Regions from separate parts of the Comamonas sp. MYb396 genome, predicted to be linked through region 1. Evidence: riboswitches for the same ligand, from Rfam matches in the RefSeq annotation. Region 1 holds a riboswitch; the other holds the start of a gene.
What was found. Region 1 has a riboswitch for manganese ahead of mntP (manganese efflux pump MntP). Riboswitches for the same ligand answer to the same signal wherever they lie in the genome.
Positions count from the first base shown of each region.

Region 2: it holds a riboswitch for manganese, as region 1 does, so the genes downstream of both, WH265_RS09155 (TMEM165/GDT1 family protein) here and mntP (manganese efflux pump MntP) in region 1, are expected to answer to the same signal.

Region 1 is NZ_JBBGYU010000015.1:542-7,588, reverse strand. Features, by position in the region: gene WH265_RS23715 (DUF5682 family protein) at 1-1,304, shown strand, start outside; gene WH265_RS23710 (VWA domain-containing protein) at 1,421-2,542, shown strand; gene WH265_RS23705 (aspartate/glutamate racemase family protein) at 2,626-3,360, opposite strand; gene WH265_RS23700 (NCS1 family nucleobase:cation symporter-1) at 3,376-4,908, opposite strand; yybP-ykoY riboswitch at 5,326-5,491, shown strand; gene mntP (manganese efflux pump MntP) at 5,511-6,080, shown strand; gene WH265_RS23690 (DUF808 domain-containing protein) at 6,524-7,047, shown strand, end outside.
Region 2 is NZ_JBBGYU010000003.1:291,719-298,765, reverse strand. Features, by position in the region: gene WH265_RS09185 (KpsF/GutQ family sugar-phosphate isomerase) at 1-237, shown strand, start outside; gene WH265_RS09180 (KdsC family phosphatase) at 237-809, shown strand; gene lptC (LPS export ABC transporter periplasmic protein LptC) at 806-1,405, shown strand; gene WH265_RS09170 (SDR family oxidoreductase) at 1,413-2,234, shown strand; partial or broken gene WH265_RS09165 (RNA recognition motif domain-containing protein) at 2,410-2,955, opposite strand; gene WH265_RS09160 (RNA recognition motif domain-containing protein) at 3,211-3,606, opposite strand; yybP-ykoY riboswitch at 3,838-3,951, shown strand; gene WH265_RS09155 (TMEM165/GDT1 family protein) at 4,048-4,620, shown strand; gene putA (trifunctional transcriptional regulator/proline dehydrogenase/L-glutamate gamma-semialdehyde dehydrogenase) at 4,733-7,047, opposite strand, start outside.

The DNA of each region.
Region 1 (7,047 bases):
CGCCGCTGAACCTGATCGATGACGAGCTCACCGTCGGCCATGTGCTGGGCACGGTGCCCGCCGATGTGCCGCAGGTGCCCTTGCAACGCGATATCGAGCAGCAGCAGAAATCGCTGCGCATGAAGCCCGAGGCGGCCAGCAAGCTGCTGGCCTTGGATCTGCGCAAGGAGACCGACCTGGCGCGCAGCCATTTTCTGCACCGCCTGCGCTTGTTGGGCATTGGCTGGGGCACGCGCGCGGCCGATGCACAGCGCAACCGTGGCACCTTCCGCGAGAGCTGGCAGATGCAGTGGGAGCCCGAGCTGGCCGTGCGCATCATCGAGGCCAGCGTGCATGGCGCCACCGTGGCGCAGGCCGCCACTGCGCGCCTGCGCGCGAGCCTCTCGCCCGATACGCCCTTGCCCGAGATTGCGCAGGCGATTGACGACGCGTTGCTGGCGAACTTGCCGCAGCTGGTCGAATCGCTGATTGCCACCCTGGCCGAGCGCGCGGCCACCACCGGTGATGTGGCCCAGCTGCTGCAGGCGCTGCCGCCACTGGCCAATGTGTACCGCTATGGCAGCGTGCGCCAGACCGATACGGCCTTGCTGGCAACGGTCATCGATTCGCTGGTGCTGCGCGCCGCCATTGGCCTGCCAGTGGCCTGCATGGCGATGGACGAAGAGGCCGCTGCTGCGATGAAGGGCAAGGTGCTGGCCGCGCACGAGGCGCTGCGCCTGCGTGGCAATGATGCGCAAGCCCAGGCCGCAGTCGACGCCTGGCGCGCTGCGCTGCGCAGCCTGGCGATGGGCGATGCGGCTGCGGCCTTGCTGCGCGGCATGGGCTGCCGGCTATTGCTGGACGAGCATTTGCTGGACAGCGCCGAGGTGGTGCTGCAGTTCAACCGCAACCTCTCGCTGGGCGCGGCGCCGCTGGATGTCGCCGCCTGGCTGGATGGCTTTTTGAACCAGCAGGCGCTGGTGCTGCTGCACGACGAGGCCATCTGGGGTGCCGTCGATGCCTGGCTGGCCGGGTTGGGTGAAGTGCAGTTTGCGCAGATTTTGCCGCTGGTGCGGCGCAGTTTTGCCAACTTCAGCAAGCATGAGCGGCAGAGCCTGGGAGACAAGGCCCGGCGCGCGCCGGTGGCTGGTGCGGCTGTGCCTGCTGCCGCCTTGGCGGCGGGCGATGAGGATGCGCCCTGGGACGAGGCGCGCGCCGTGCTGGCGCTGCCGCTGCTCAACACCCTGCTGGGGCTGGAGCTGCCGCTCGAGTTGCTGGCGCAGATTCCGCCTGCCGCGATGCCTGCCAAACAAGCCCTGGAGTGATGACGATGACTAATGCCACCCATCCCGCGCCCGGCCGGGCGCAAGACGATAGCCAAACCCTGCCGCCCGACGAGGCAGAAGCGCTGCAGCCCACCACCCGCTTGCAGCGCTGGCGCATGGTGCTGGGCAGCCCGGCCGATGCCAGCTGCGGAACCGTGGGCGGACGCCTGCAGGAGATGGACCAGGCGCTGGCCGCGCTCTACGAAGGCGACAGCCAGCTCGGTTCGCGCAAAGGCGGCCGGGGCAATTCTTCGCCCTCGGTGTCGCGCTGGCTCGGCGATATCCGCAAGTACTTTCCCAGCCAGGTGGTGCAGGTGATGCAGCGCGACGCGATGGAGCGCCTGCAGCTGCGCGAGTTGCTGCTGCAGCCCGAGATGCTGGAGAACGTGCAGCCCGATGTGCACCTGGTGGCCAACCTGATTTCGCTGGGCTCGGTCATCCCGCAAAACACCAAGGCCACCGCGCGCCTGGTGGTGCGCAAGGTGGTGGACGAGCTGATGAAAAAGCTCGAAGAGCCGATGCGCAGCGCCGTGGCCGGCGCGCTGGACCGCAGCCAGCGCAACCGCCGCCCGCGCCATGCCGAGATCGACTGGAACCGAACGATCCGCGCCAACCTGCGCCACTGGCAGCCCGAGTACCAAACCATCGTGCCCGAGACCTTGATCGGCTACGGCCGCAAGGCGCGCCGCCCGCAGCGCGAGGTGATTCTGTGCATCGACCAAAGTGGTTCGATGGCCAACTCGGTGGTCTACTCCAGCATCTTTGGCGCGGTGATGGCCAGCCTGCCTGCCGTCGCCACCAAGCTGGTGGTGTTTGACACGGCGGTGGTGGACCTGACCGACAAGCTCGACGACCCGGTCGATGTGCTGTTTGGCGTGCAGTTGGGCGGCGGCACCGACATCAATGGCGCCGTGGGCTACTGCCAGAGCCTGATCAGCGAACCGCGCAACACCATCCTGGTGCTGATCTCGGACCTGTACGAGGGGGGCGTGGAATCCGGCCTGCTGCGCCGTGCCAACGAGCTGGTGGAATCCGGCGTGCAGTTCATCACCTTGCTGGCGCTGAGCGACGAAGGCGCGCCCGCCTATGATGCCGCACTGGCCGCCAAGCTAGCGGCCTTGGGCGTGCCTTCCTTTGCCTGCACGCCGGATGCCTTCCCGCAGCTGATGGCAGCCGCCATTCGCCGCGATGATGTGGCGGCCTGGGCGGCAACCCAAGGCTTCAAGACCAGTCAATGACGCTGCCTGGCACTCACCCAGCCAGAAAAAAGCCCTGCGGAGCAGGGCGGTTGGAGTAAACAGAGGCTGGGAGACGGAGCCGTTTAGCGGCCCAGCGAATCGGGCAGCGGAAAACCGGTAATGCGCTTGGCGCGCGGCGGCGCATAGGTGCGCACCTTGGAGGTCTTGAGGCCCAGGCGCACCAGCGATTCGGCAATGGTCACCGCGGCAGCCACGCCATCGACCACGGGCACGCCGGTGCGGCTGCGCACCTTGTCTTCGAGCTCGGCCATGCCGCCGCAGCCCAGGCAGATGACCTCGGCATGGTCTTCTTCAACGGCCTTGGCGGCCTGCTGCACGATGGCATCGACCGCGCGCTCGGGCTGGCTCTCGAGCTCCAGCACGGCCATGCCGCTGGCGCGCACCGAGGCGCAGCGCGCATCCAGCCCGGCCAGCTTGAGCCGGTCTTCGATCAAGGGCACAGCGCGGTCCAAGGTGGTGACGACGGCGTATTTGTGGCCCAGGAACATGGCCGTCGATGCCGCAGCCTCGGTGATGTCGACGACGGGCACTTCCAGCAGCTCTTGCAGGCCTTCGCGGCCATGCTCGCCGTAGCCGGCCTGGATGACGGCATCAAAGGGCTGGTCATAGCGCATGACGGCATCCATCACGCCGACAGCGCAGAGGTAGCTCTCAAAATTGCCTTCCACCGATTCAGCACCAAAGCGCGGGGTGAGGGCGACGATCTCGGTGCCCGGTGCGGCTGCCCGGCGCGCCTGGGCGCCGATGGCCTCGGTCATGCTCTCGGTGGTGTTGACGTTCACGATCAGAATGCGCATGCAAAAAACTCCGTCTCAATGTTGGGCATGGTTCACGGCAATGGCCTCGCCGTCCTGGTCTTCATAGTGCTGGCCCTTGGGCGTCAGCAGCCAGTAGAACAGGCCGCCGAGCCCGGCCGCAATGAACCAGGAAAAGTGCGATACCGATTCGAGCGCCGGCAAAAAGGCGAACAGCAGCGCAATCAGGGCCGAGGGCACCAGGGCCTGGATGGCGCGGCGGTTGACGCCGTTTTCGTAATGGTAAGGGCCGTTGCGGTCATCGCTGTAGAGCGCTGGCACATGCACGCGCTGCTTGCGGATCAGCCAGTAGTCGGCCATCACGATGCCAAACAGTGGGCCCAGGAACGAGCCCAGACCGCCCAGGAAATACAGGATCACCAGCGGTGAGTCATAGAGGTTCCAGGGCAGGATCACAAAGCCGAGGATGGCGCTGACGAGGGCGGCGCGGCGGAAGTTGAGCTGGCGCGGCAGCAGGTTGGCCAGGGCCAGCGCGGGGGCGACAAAGTTGGCCATCAGGTTGACGGCGATGGTCAGGATCAGCAGCGACAGGCTGGCGAGCACCAGCAAGGGCTTGTTGGGGATCTTCTCGACGATGTCGGTCGGGCTCAGGATCAGCGTGCCATCGATCGCCAGCTGGCCGCCGGTCAGCACGACGACGATCAGGCCGAAGATCAGCATGTTGATGGGGATGCCCCAGAAGTTGCCCTTGACCACGGCGCTGCGCGAGGTGGCACCCCGGGTGAAGTCACAGAAATTGAGCACAAAGGTGCCATAGATGGCGACCCACAGCGAGGCGGCACCCATGATCTGCACCCACATCGCCGCACCGGTGCTGGGCTTGGACGCCGTCCACTGGATCTTGCCGCCCGAGCTGTAGAGCACCCAGCCGGCCAGCGCGATAAAGGTCACCAGAATCACCGGGCCGGCAAAGGCCTCGTACTTGCGGATGCTCTCCATGCCCCAGCAGGCAATCATCGTCTGCACCACCCACAGCAGGCTGAAGCTGATCCAGCCGAGCACCGGCAGGCCCAGCACCTGGTGCGCCAGCAGCGCCTGCAGGCTGGGGAAGAGGGTGATTAACAGCACATCGAGCACCTTGGAGGCCAGGTAGGTCTGGATGCCGAACCAGGCAATCGCGACACCGCCCCGGATCAAGGCCGGGATCTGCGCGCCCCGGGTGCCAAAGCTGATGCGGCTCATCACCGGAAAAGGCACGCCCGTCTTGGGGCCCATGAAGCCCGACAAGGTCAGCAGCACAAACAGCAAGGCGGCGCCCATCATCAGCGCCGTCAGAATCTGCCAGCCGCCCAGGCCCAGCGCAAACAGGCCGATGGCAAAGGCGTAGTTGCCCAGGCTGTGCACATCATTGGCCCAGAGCGTGAACAGGCTGTAGGCACCCCAGGAGCGGCTGTCTTTCTTGGTGGGCGCGAGGTCTTTGTTGTAGAGCGAGGGGCATACGCCGGCGGGCAAGGCACCGGCCGCTGCGGGGCGCTGCTGTGCGGGATTGAAGGCAAAGCCTGCGTTCTGGTCTGCTGCAAGATCGGTCATTGACATCCTTGGATCGGGCGCATCCAGCTGCGCCTTATTTGCGGCCTGGCGGCCGGGTTTGTCTCGTCATGTGCGCGGGTCCATGCATGGCATGTGCAGCACAAAACAGGCCTCAATGGCTATGCGTTGTGTGCACATATGCATACATTAAGTGTATACAAAACACCTGAAAATGAACTAGGGGCAACCCTGGGTGAAGTGCCACACTGTTACTTGGGAGACGCCTTGGCTGCCTCTGTCAGAGGGTGCCAAGGGAGAGCTGCAGTACATGAGCTTGCTCATGTTTCGGCTTGTAGCGGCTGGCGTTTTGCTGGGTCCAGGCCGCAACAGCAAGACAGAAATGCGATCCATTCCTAAAGAACTTGGCGCGTTTGGGGCCATGTGCTCCGAAGCGCTGCGCAGCGTTTAGACTGCGGGCTCCCTTGGGGAGTAGCCTGCTTCCGCGCTGGAAGCGTCTGCGTCAACATACTCGGCATTTCGCATGCTGTGGCGCAGACATCCGTTCTTCGGTTGGCGAGACCATCGGCATGCCAGCACGACCTCGGTCGGGCAGTGGTGGCATGCCGTTGTGCTCATGCCCGACTGTCCTAGAAGAACCTCCGATGAACGCTGCTTCCATTTCCCTGTTGGCGCTTGCCATGTCTACCGATGCCTTTGCCGCCGCGATTGGCAAAGGCTCTGCCCTTGTCAAACCCCGTTGGTCCGAGGCACTGCGCACCGGCCTGATCTTTGGTGTTATCGAGGCCATCACGCCGCTGGTGGGCTGGGCGCTGGGCTATGCCGCGGCCGATTATGTGAAGGCCTGGGACCACTGGATTGCTTTTGTGCTGCTCTTGGTGCTGGGCGGCCGCATGGTGCTGGGTGCCTTTCAAAGCGCCGATGAGCCCGAGATGAGCCGGCCCGCGCGCCATGGCTTCTGGCTGCTGGTGGCCACCGGCTTTGCCACCAGCATCGATGCGATGGCGGTAGGCGTGGGCCTGGCATTTCTGGATGTGAACATCACCGTCGTTGCGCTCAGCATCGGCTTTGCCACCTTTGCGATGGTGACCCTGGGCGTGATGGTCGGCCGCGTGCTGGGCAATATCACCGGCCGCTGGGCAGAGGCGGTGGGTGGTGTGGTGCTGATTGCGATTGGCTCGCTGATCCTGTACGAGCACATGGTGGCGGTGTAAAAGCCAAAGCCCTCTGCTGGCATGGCGGAGGGCTTGGCTGCGTTTTGCGCTGTAGGAGCGTTGCTACAGGCAAAACAAAGCCCCGCAGAGCGGGGCTTAAGTGAGAGAGATCAGTGGGCTTGCAATCGCTGCGGGTGCCGGGCTTTTAGGTCTGGCTCAACCGCTTGCAGGCTGCGCTGGTATCAGAAGCGGGCAGGAGCACGCTTACGGTCACGTTCGTCTTCAGGCCAAATAGCAAACACTTCAGTCATTTCAGTCCTTTCACCTTTCTGGTGTAGATGGGTGTACAACGGGCCGCAGGCTGAAGTTGTTGACAAGGCCTGCATAAAGTTTTGTGAACAAGCTCCAACAAAACGTAGAAATCACCGTTTTACGGGGCCTGACACGGCATTGCTTTGTGAAATCGCTATGATTTGCCACCGAATTTAGACAGGGAGTGCGTAATGGCAGGTGCTGGTTTGTTGATGTTGCTCGATGATATTGCGACCTTGCTTGACGATGTGGCGCTGATGACCAAGACGGCTGCGGGCAAGAGCACGGCCATCCTGGACGATGTGGCCACGCAGACCAAGGTGGCGGTGCAAAAGACGGCGGGGGTGCTGGGTGATGACCTGGCGCTGAACGCCGAGCAGGTGACTGGGGTCAAGGCCAACCGGGAGTTGCCGGTGGTCTGGGCGGTGGCCAAGGGATCGCTCAAAAACAAAGTCATCTTGGTGCCGGCAGCGCTTTTGATCAGTGCTTTTGCACCTTGGTTGATCACGCCGCTGTTGATGCTTGGCGGCGCTTTTCTGTGTTTTGAAGGGGTGGAGAAGGTGCTGAGCCTGTTCCACAAGCCCGGCAAACAGGCGCCCCATGATGCCGTCAAGGAGTCCGAGCAGGCTGCGCAGATGGGCGTGGCGCCATCATCCGTGAAGGCTGCCAGCGAGAAAAACATGGACCCTGTGGCCTATGAAAAAGCCAAGGTGGC
Region 2 (7,047 bases), on a different contig from region 1:
GTGTTCACCGATGGCGATCTGCGCCGCCGCATTGAGGCCGGTGCCGATTTGCGCGGGCTGACGGCCGCTGAGGTGATGCATGCCACGCCGCGCCAGATATCGGCCGACGCACTGGCGGCCGACGCTGCCGCGATGATGGAGGCCCACCGCATCACCAGCGTGCTGGTGACCGATGCGGCCCAGCGTCTGGTGGGCATCGTGCATGTGGGCGATCTGATGCGGGCCAAGGTGATCTGATGGCCAGCACATTCACCTTGCCCGCCATCACCCCCGCCCAGCAGTGGCCCGCTGAGCTGCTGCTGCGCGCCCAGGGCATCAAGATCGTGTTTTTCGATGTGGATGGCGTGCTCACCGATGGGGGCCTGTACATCAGCGAGCAGGGCGAGACGCTCAAGCGCTTCCACACGCTCGACGGCCATGGCCTCAAGATGCTGCGCGAGGCCGGCATTGTGCCGGCCGTCATCACCGGGCGCGATTCGGCACCGCTGCGCCACCGCCTGGCGGCGCTGGGCATCGCGCATGTGCGCTATGGCACCGAGGACAAGCTGCCTGCCGCCCAGGCCATGCTCGAGGCCCTGGGCCTGGACTGGCACCAGGCGGCTGCGATTGGCGATGACTGGCCGGATCTGCCGGTGCTGCGCCGCTGCCAGCTGGCCTGCGCCCCCGCCAATGCCCACCCCGAAGTGCTGGGCGTGGCACACTGGGTAACCACCCGCCAAGGCGGCGCCGGTGCTGCGCGCGAGCTCTGCGACGCCGTGCTGGCCGCCTGCGGTGCCTATGTCAACCTGCTCGATCGGTACGGACAATGAAATCTCGCCTGCGACGCCTTATGGACCTGTCGTCCATCTACCTGCCGGTGATCCTGATGGGCCTGCTGGCGCTGGGCACCTGGTGGCTGGTGCGCAATGCCCCCAAGCCCCAGAGCGTGCGCGAGCAGGTGGTGGCCGGCCACGAGGTGGATTACTACATGAACGACTTTTCGGTGCGCAGCTTTGACGGCACCGGCGTGCTGACCAGCGAGATCCAGGGCAACAAGATGCGCCACTACATGGACACCGACACGCTGGAGATCGACACGGCCACGATGCGTGCCATCCGCCAGGATGGTTCCACCACGGTGGCCACCGCCAACCGCGCGCTGTCCAATGCCGATGGCTCCGAAGTGCAGCTGTTTGGCAATGCCAAGGTGGTGCGCAGCAGCAATAAGCCAGGCGCGCCGCAGATGGAGTTCCGGGGCGAGTTTCTGCACGCCTTTGTCAATGAAGAGCGGGTGAGCTCGAACAAGCCCGTCGAGATCATCCGGGGCCAGGACCGGTTCACGGCCGACTCGATGGTCTTCAACAACATCACCCAGGTCGCAGAGCTCAAGGGCCGGGTCAAGGGCGTGCTGCAGCCCGCACGCTGAGCGCCGCATGTCCACTCCCCTGAGCGATGCACCGCTGGTGCTGATCACCGGCGCCTCCAGCGGCATCGGCCAGGCACTGGCCTGGCGCTACTACCAGGCCGGTTACCGCCTCGCGCTGGTGGCCCGCCGTACCGCGCTGATCGAGGAATGGGCCCAGGCGCAGGCGATGGACGCCAGCCGCTACGCCATCTATGGCGCGGATGTGGCCGACCAGGACCAGACCATTGCTGCCTGCGCGCAATGCCTGCAGCAGCAGGGCCTGCCCGATGTGGTGGTGGCCAATGCCGGGGTGAGCTACGGCATCGACACGGCCGAGCGCGAGGACCTGGAGGTCATGGCCCAGACCTATGCGACCAATGTGATTGGCATGGCTGCCACCTTCCATGCCTTTGTGCGGCCCATGCAGGCGCGCGGCAGTGGCAAGCTGGTCGGTATTGCCAGCGTGGCCGGCATACGCGGTCTGCCCGGCCACGGTGCCTACTGCGCCAGCAAGGCGGCGGTCATCAGCTACTGCGAGAGCCTGCGGGTGGAACTGCAGCGCAGCGGCGTGCAGGTGGTCACCATCTGCCCGGGCTTTGTCGCCACGCCGCTCACCAGCCACAACCGCTACGGCATGCCGTTCCTGATGCAGCCCGAGGCCTTTGCCGACCAGGCCTTTGCGGTGATTGCCAAGGCGCGCAGCTATGCCGTCATCCCCTGGCAGATGGGCTGGGTGGCCAAGCTGTTGCGCTGCCTGCCCAATGCCCTCTATGACCGCGCGCTGGCCAACCGCCCGCGCAAGCACCGCCACCGCGAGCGGGTGCAAGAGGCGCCACCGGGTCAAGACTGAAAGCAGGTCCTGAGCCGGGCATGAAAAAAGCCCCTGGCGGGGCTTTGTCGTTGCGGTGCGGCACAGCGCCGGGCTGTGCCTGCAGGCATCAATAGTCGTCGTTGTTGTCGTAGCCTTGGTTGCCGCCGCGGTTGCGCGAACCATTGCCGTAGGGGCTGCGGAAGCCGCCATCGCGCTCACCGCCACGATCGCCACCACCAAAGCCGCGGTCATTGCCGCCACGGCCGCCGCCGCCATCGCGACCACCGCGGTCGCCATAACCACCGCCGCCACCGCCACCACCGTAGCCGCCGCGATCACCGCCGCCGCCACCGCCGTAACCACCACCACCGCCGCCGCCGTAGCCACCGCCACCACCGCCGCCGTAGCCACCACCGCCGCCGCCAAAGCCGCCACGGTTACCGCCGCCGCCGCCAAAGCCACCACCGCGTGGGCCGCCAAAACCACCACCGCCGCTGCGGGGAGGACGGGGCTCCATGGGGCGTGCTTCGTTCACGACCAGATTGCGGCCGCCCAGGGGCTGACCGTTCAGACCGTTGACCGCAGCTTGGGCTTCTTCATCGCTGCCCATTTCTACAAAACCGAAACCCTTGGAGCGACCCGTGTCGCGTTCCATCATCACCTTGGCGCTGGTTACGCTGCCAAACTGACCAAAGGCCTGTTCCAGATCGTTGTCGCGAACCTGGTATGGCAAATTACCGACGTAAAGCTTGTTGCCCATTTGAGGGACTCCTGATAACTCTTAAATAATGCGATCGCGCCCTGTAGAACACCGGTCATCTATCGCAGTAGCCCAATGGAGGAATGCTCCATCCTTTATTTTCTGGCATAAAAACCGAGAATGGCATAGTTGTGCCCCTCAGTTGTGGCGCAGAAGCTGCAACCAGATGCAAAAAAGGCCTCAAAGAGGCCTTTTTTCCGGGAAAACCCGTCATCTCACTGTCAAAACCTCTCAGAGGTTTTGGATGCGATGTGCTTAGTAGCTGCCGCCACCGTAGCCACCACGGCCACCGCCGCCGAAGCCACCGCGGTCACCGCCGCCGCCGAAGCCGCCACGATCACCACCGCCGAAACCACGGCCACCACCACCGCCGCCGAAGCCGCCGCTGCGTGGAGGACGTGCTTCCATTGGACGTGCTTCGTTCACGACCAGGTTACGACCGCCAAAGCCTTGGCCGTTCACGCCTTCGATAGCAGCTTGTGCTTCAGCGTCCGAACCCATTTCCACAAAGCCGAAGCCCTTGGAACGGCCGGTGTCACGTTCCATCATGACCTTGGCGCTGGAGACGGTACCGAATTGGCTGAAAGTGCTTTCCAGATCGCTGTCACGGAAAGAGTAAGGCAGGTTGCCCACGTAAAGTTTGTTGCCCATTTGAGGACTCCGAAAAAAGTAAAAAAAGCGATGGAGCCTGATGCAATCAACAAACCTGTGACAACTTCCAAGACGGATCACCGCGCGCTCTAGTGTACCCGGGGGCACATTGAGCTTCACCATTATGGGTGAATCGCCTTACGCTGTGTTGACAGTTCCCGCAACCAGCCCTTGGTATTTTCCCTGGCGGGCGTAGGTGTTGCGGCGCAACATCGCTTTTGGGCGTATGATGCGCCAGTCTTTGGGGAGTAGCCTGCTGGGCGCGCGATGCGCCGCAGAGTGTGCGTCAACAAACTTGGGCCTTCGCGGCCTATGGCGTACACGGCATCTGGTGATGAGGATGCTGGGCGAGACCATTGACCACGTTGCGATCCAATGCCGGAGTCGCGATGCGGTCAATGCTGTCTTGCTATATCCGGCTGCAATAACGATCCCCACTCTATGGAAGCCTTTCTCCTCTCGACCGCTGTCGTTGCCCTTGCCGAAATGGGCGACAAGACACAGCTGCTGTCCCTCGTCCTCGCTGCCAAATACCGCAAACCCTGGCCCATTGTGCTGGGCATCTTTGTCTCGACGCTGGTCAACCATGCGCTGGCCGGCGCCGTTGGCGCCTGGATCGCCACGATGCTGGGCCCCGATGTGCTGCGCTGGATTCTGGGCGTGTCCTTTATCCTGATGGCCGGCTGGATGCTGATCCCCGACAAGATCGACGAGGACGAAGCGGGCAAGAGCAGCGGCCGCTGGGGCGTGTTCGGCACCACGGTGCTGCTGTTCTTCCTGGCCGAGATGGGCGACAAGACCCAGCTGGCCACCGTGGGCCTGGCCGCCAAGTACCCCGCTTCTTATTACTGGGTGGTTGCCGGCACCACGATCGGCATGATGCTGGCCAATGCGCCGGTGGTCTGGTTTGGCGACAAGATCACCAAGAAGCTGCCGATCCGCTGGATCCACCGCGTCTGCGCGGTGATCTTCCTGGTGCTGGGGGTGGCCGCGCTGTTCACGATGATGGACTGATAGCGCTGGTGGCGCTAGCAACACTGGCAACGTACTAACTAAAAGTAAAAGGGCTGGGGATCTTGCGATCTCGAGCCCTTTTTTCATGGGGCTGTGCCCCCAAGCCTCAGCCTCAGTCCAAGGTCATCAGGCTGGCATTGCCGCCGGCCGCAGCCGTGTTGATGCTGATGGCATGCTCGGCCAGCAGGCGGAACAGCGGCACGCTGCCGTCGGCGGCCTGGGCGGTGATCGGCACGATGGCACCGGCGCGGCCGGCCAGGCGGCTGGCCGTGGGCAGCCAGCCACTGGCCGCATCGACGATCAGCGCATCAAAGGCTTCGGACTGCACAAAGGCCTGCTCGCTGTGCGCAGACAATTGCACCGAAGCACGCACCGAGGCGGGCAACTGGGCCAGCAGGCTGGCATGGCTGCTGCCTGCGGGCCACACGGCGGTGGAGCCAGCGGCCAGCACGGCGGCGAGCTGGGCCAGCAGCAGGCTGCTGGTGCTGGCCACGCAGCCCACGCGCGCACGGCCGCTCAGCACATACAGATTGCGCTCCCCGGTGGGGCCGGGCAGTTCGGCGGCAAAGCCGTTGCCGGTATGGGCAGCATAGCGCTGGCACAGCGCTGCCAGATCGCCCTGGCCTTGCTGGCTGGCCCAGCTTTGCAGCGCCTCCAGCGCAGCGGCGGGGGCGGCATCGGCCTGTTCCAGGCCATGGGCATTGCCGCGCTGGCCGGTGCTGGCGGCCGGGGCCTCGCTACCGGCCATGCGCGGCAGATGGGCCAGCGCATCCACGGTGGCCGTGGCGGGCATGCGGCTGAGCAGGCGCAGCATGTACAGCGGGCCGCCGGCCTTGGGGCCCGTGCCCGACAGGCCTTCGCCACCAAAGGGCTGCACGCCGACGACGGCGCCGACGATGTTGCGGTTCACATAGATATTGCCGGCATGCGCGGCATTGACCACCTGGTTGATGGTCTCGTCAATGCGGGTGTGCAGGCCCAGGGTGAGCGCGTAGCCGGTGGCATTGATGTCGGCCAGCAGCTGGGGCAGGTTCTCGCGGCGGTAGCGCAGCACATGCAGCACCGGGCCAAAGACCTCGCGCTTGAGCTCGGAGAGCTGGCCGATGGCGATCACCGTGGGCGGCACAAAGGTGCCTTGCGCGCTGGCGCCGCTGTTTTGCCAGACCTGGTGGCCAGCGGCCTGCATGCGGGCAATGTGCTGGTCGATGACGCCTTTGGCCTCGGCATCGATCACGGGGCCGACATCGGTCTTGAGCTGGCAGGGGTTGCCCAGCTGGAGCTCCTGCATCGCGCCGCGCAGCATGTGCAGCAGGCGGTCGGCCCCTTCTTCCTGCACGCAGAGCACACGCAGCGCCGAGCAGCGCTGGCCGGCCGAGTCAAAGGCCGAGGACAGCACATCGACCACGACCTGCTCGGCCAGCGCGGACGAGTCCACGATCATCGCGTTCTGGCCGCCGGTCTCCGCCACCAGGGTGACGGGCTGGCCTTGGGCGTCGAGGCGCTGGGCCAGCGTCTTTTGCAGAATGCGAGCCACCTCGGTCGAGCCGGTGAACATCACGGCCTGCACGCGGTGGTCGCCCACCAGGCGGGCGCCCACGGTCTCGCCGGTGCCCGGCAGCAGCTGCAGCACATCGCGCGGCACGCCGGCTTGCCACAGCGCCTGCACGGCGGCAGCGGCGATCAGCGGGGTTTGCTCGGCCGGCTTGGCCAGCACGGTGTTGCCGGCAGCCAGCGCGGCGGCAATCTGACCACTGAAGATGGCCAGCGGGAAGTTCCAGGGGCTGATGCAGACCACCGGGCCCAGCGCCTGGTAATCCGCCTGGCCCCAACTGCGCACCTGGGCTGCGTAAAAGCGCAGAAAGTCCACCGCTTCGCGCACTTCGGCAATCGCGTTGGAGCAGGTCTTGCCGGCCTCGCGCACCAGCACACCCATCAGGGTGGGCATATGGGCTTCGAGCAGGTCACCGGCCTTGGCCAGGCAGTCAGCGCGCTGGGCGGGCGGGGTGGCCTGCCAGTGGGCAGCGGCGGCCTGGGCGGCGGCCAGCGCAAATTCCACCTGCTCGGTCGATGCCTGCGTGACGCTGCCGACCTGGTCGCCGTGGTCAGCCGGGTTCAGCACCGGCTCGCTGGCCTGGGTGGATGCGGGCGCGCCATCGGCCAGCATCGGCTGGGCATGCCAGGCCATCTGGGCGCTGGCCTGCAGGTCGTTCTGCAGCGCACGCAGGCGGTCGTCGTTGGACAGGTCGAGCCCTGCCGAATTGCTGCGGCTTGCGCCATACAGCGCGCGCGGCTGGGCAATGTGCGGGTTGGGCAGGCCCAATTGGCCTTCGCTCTGCGCCCATTGCTGGGCGGTGGTCACGGGGTTTTCCACCAGCTTGGCCAGGGGGATGTCCTGGTCGGCAATGCGGTTCACAAAGCTGGTGTTGG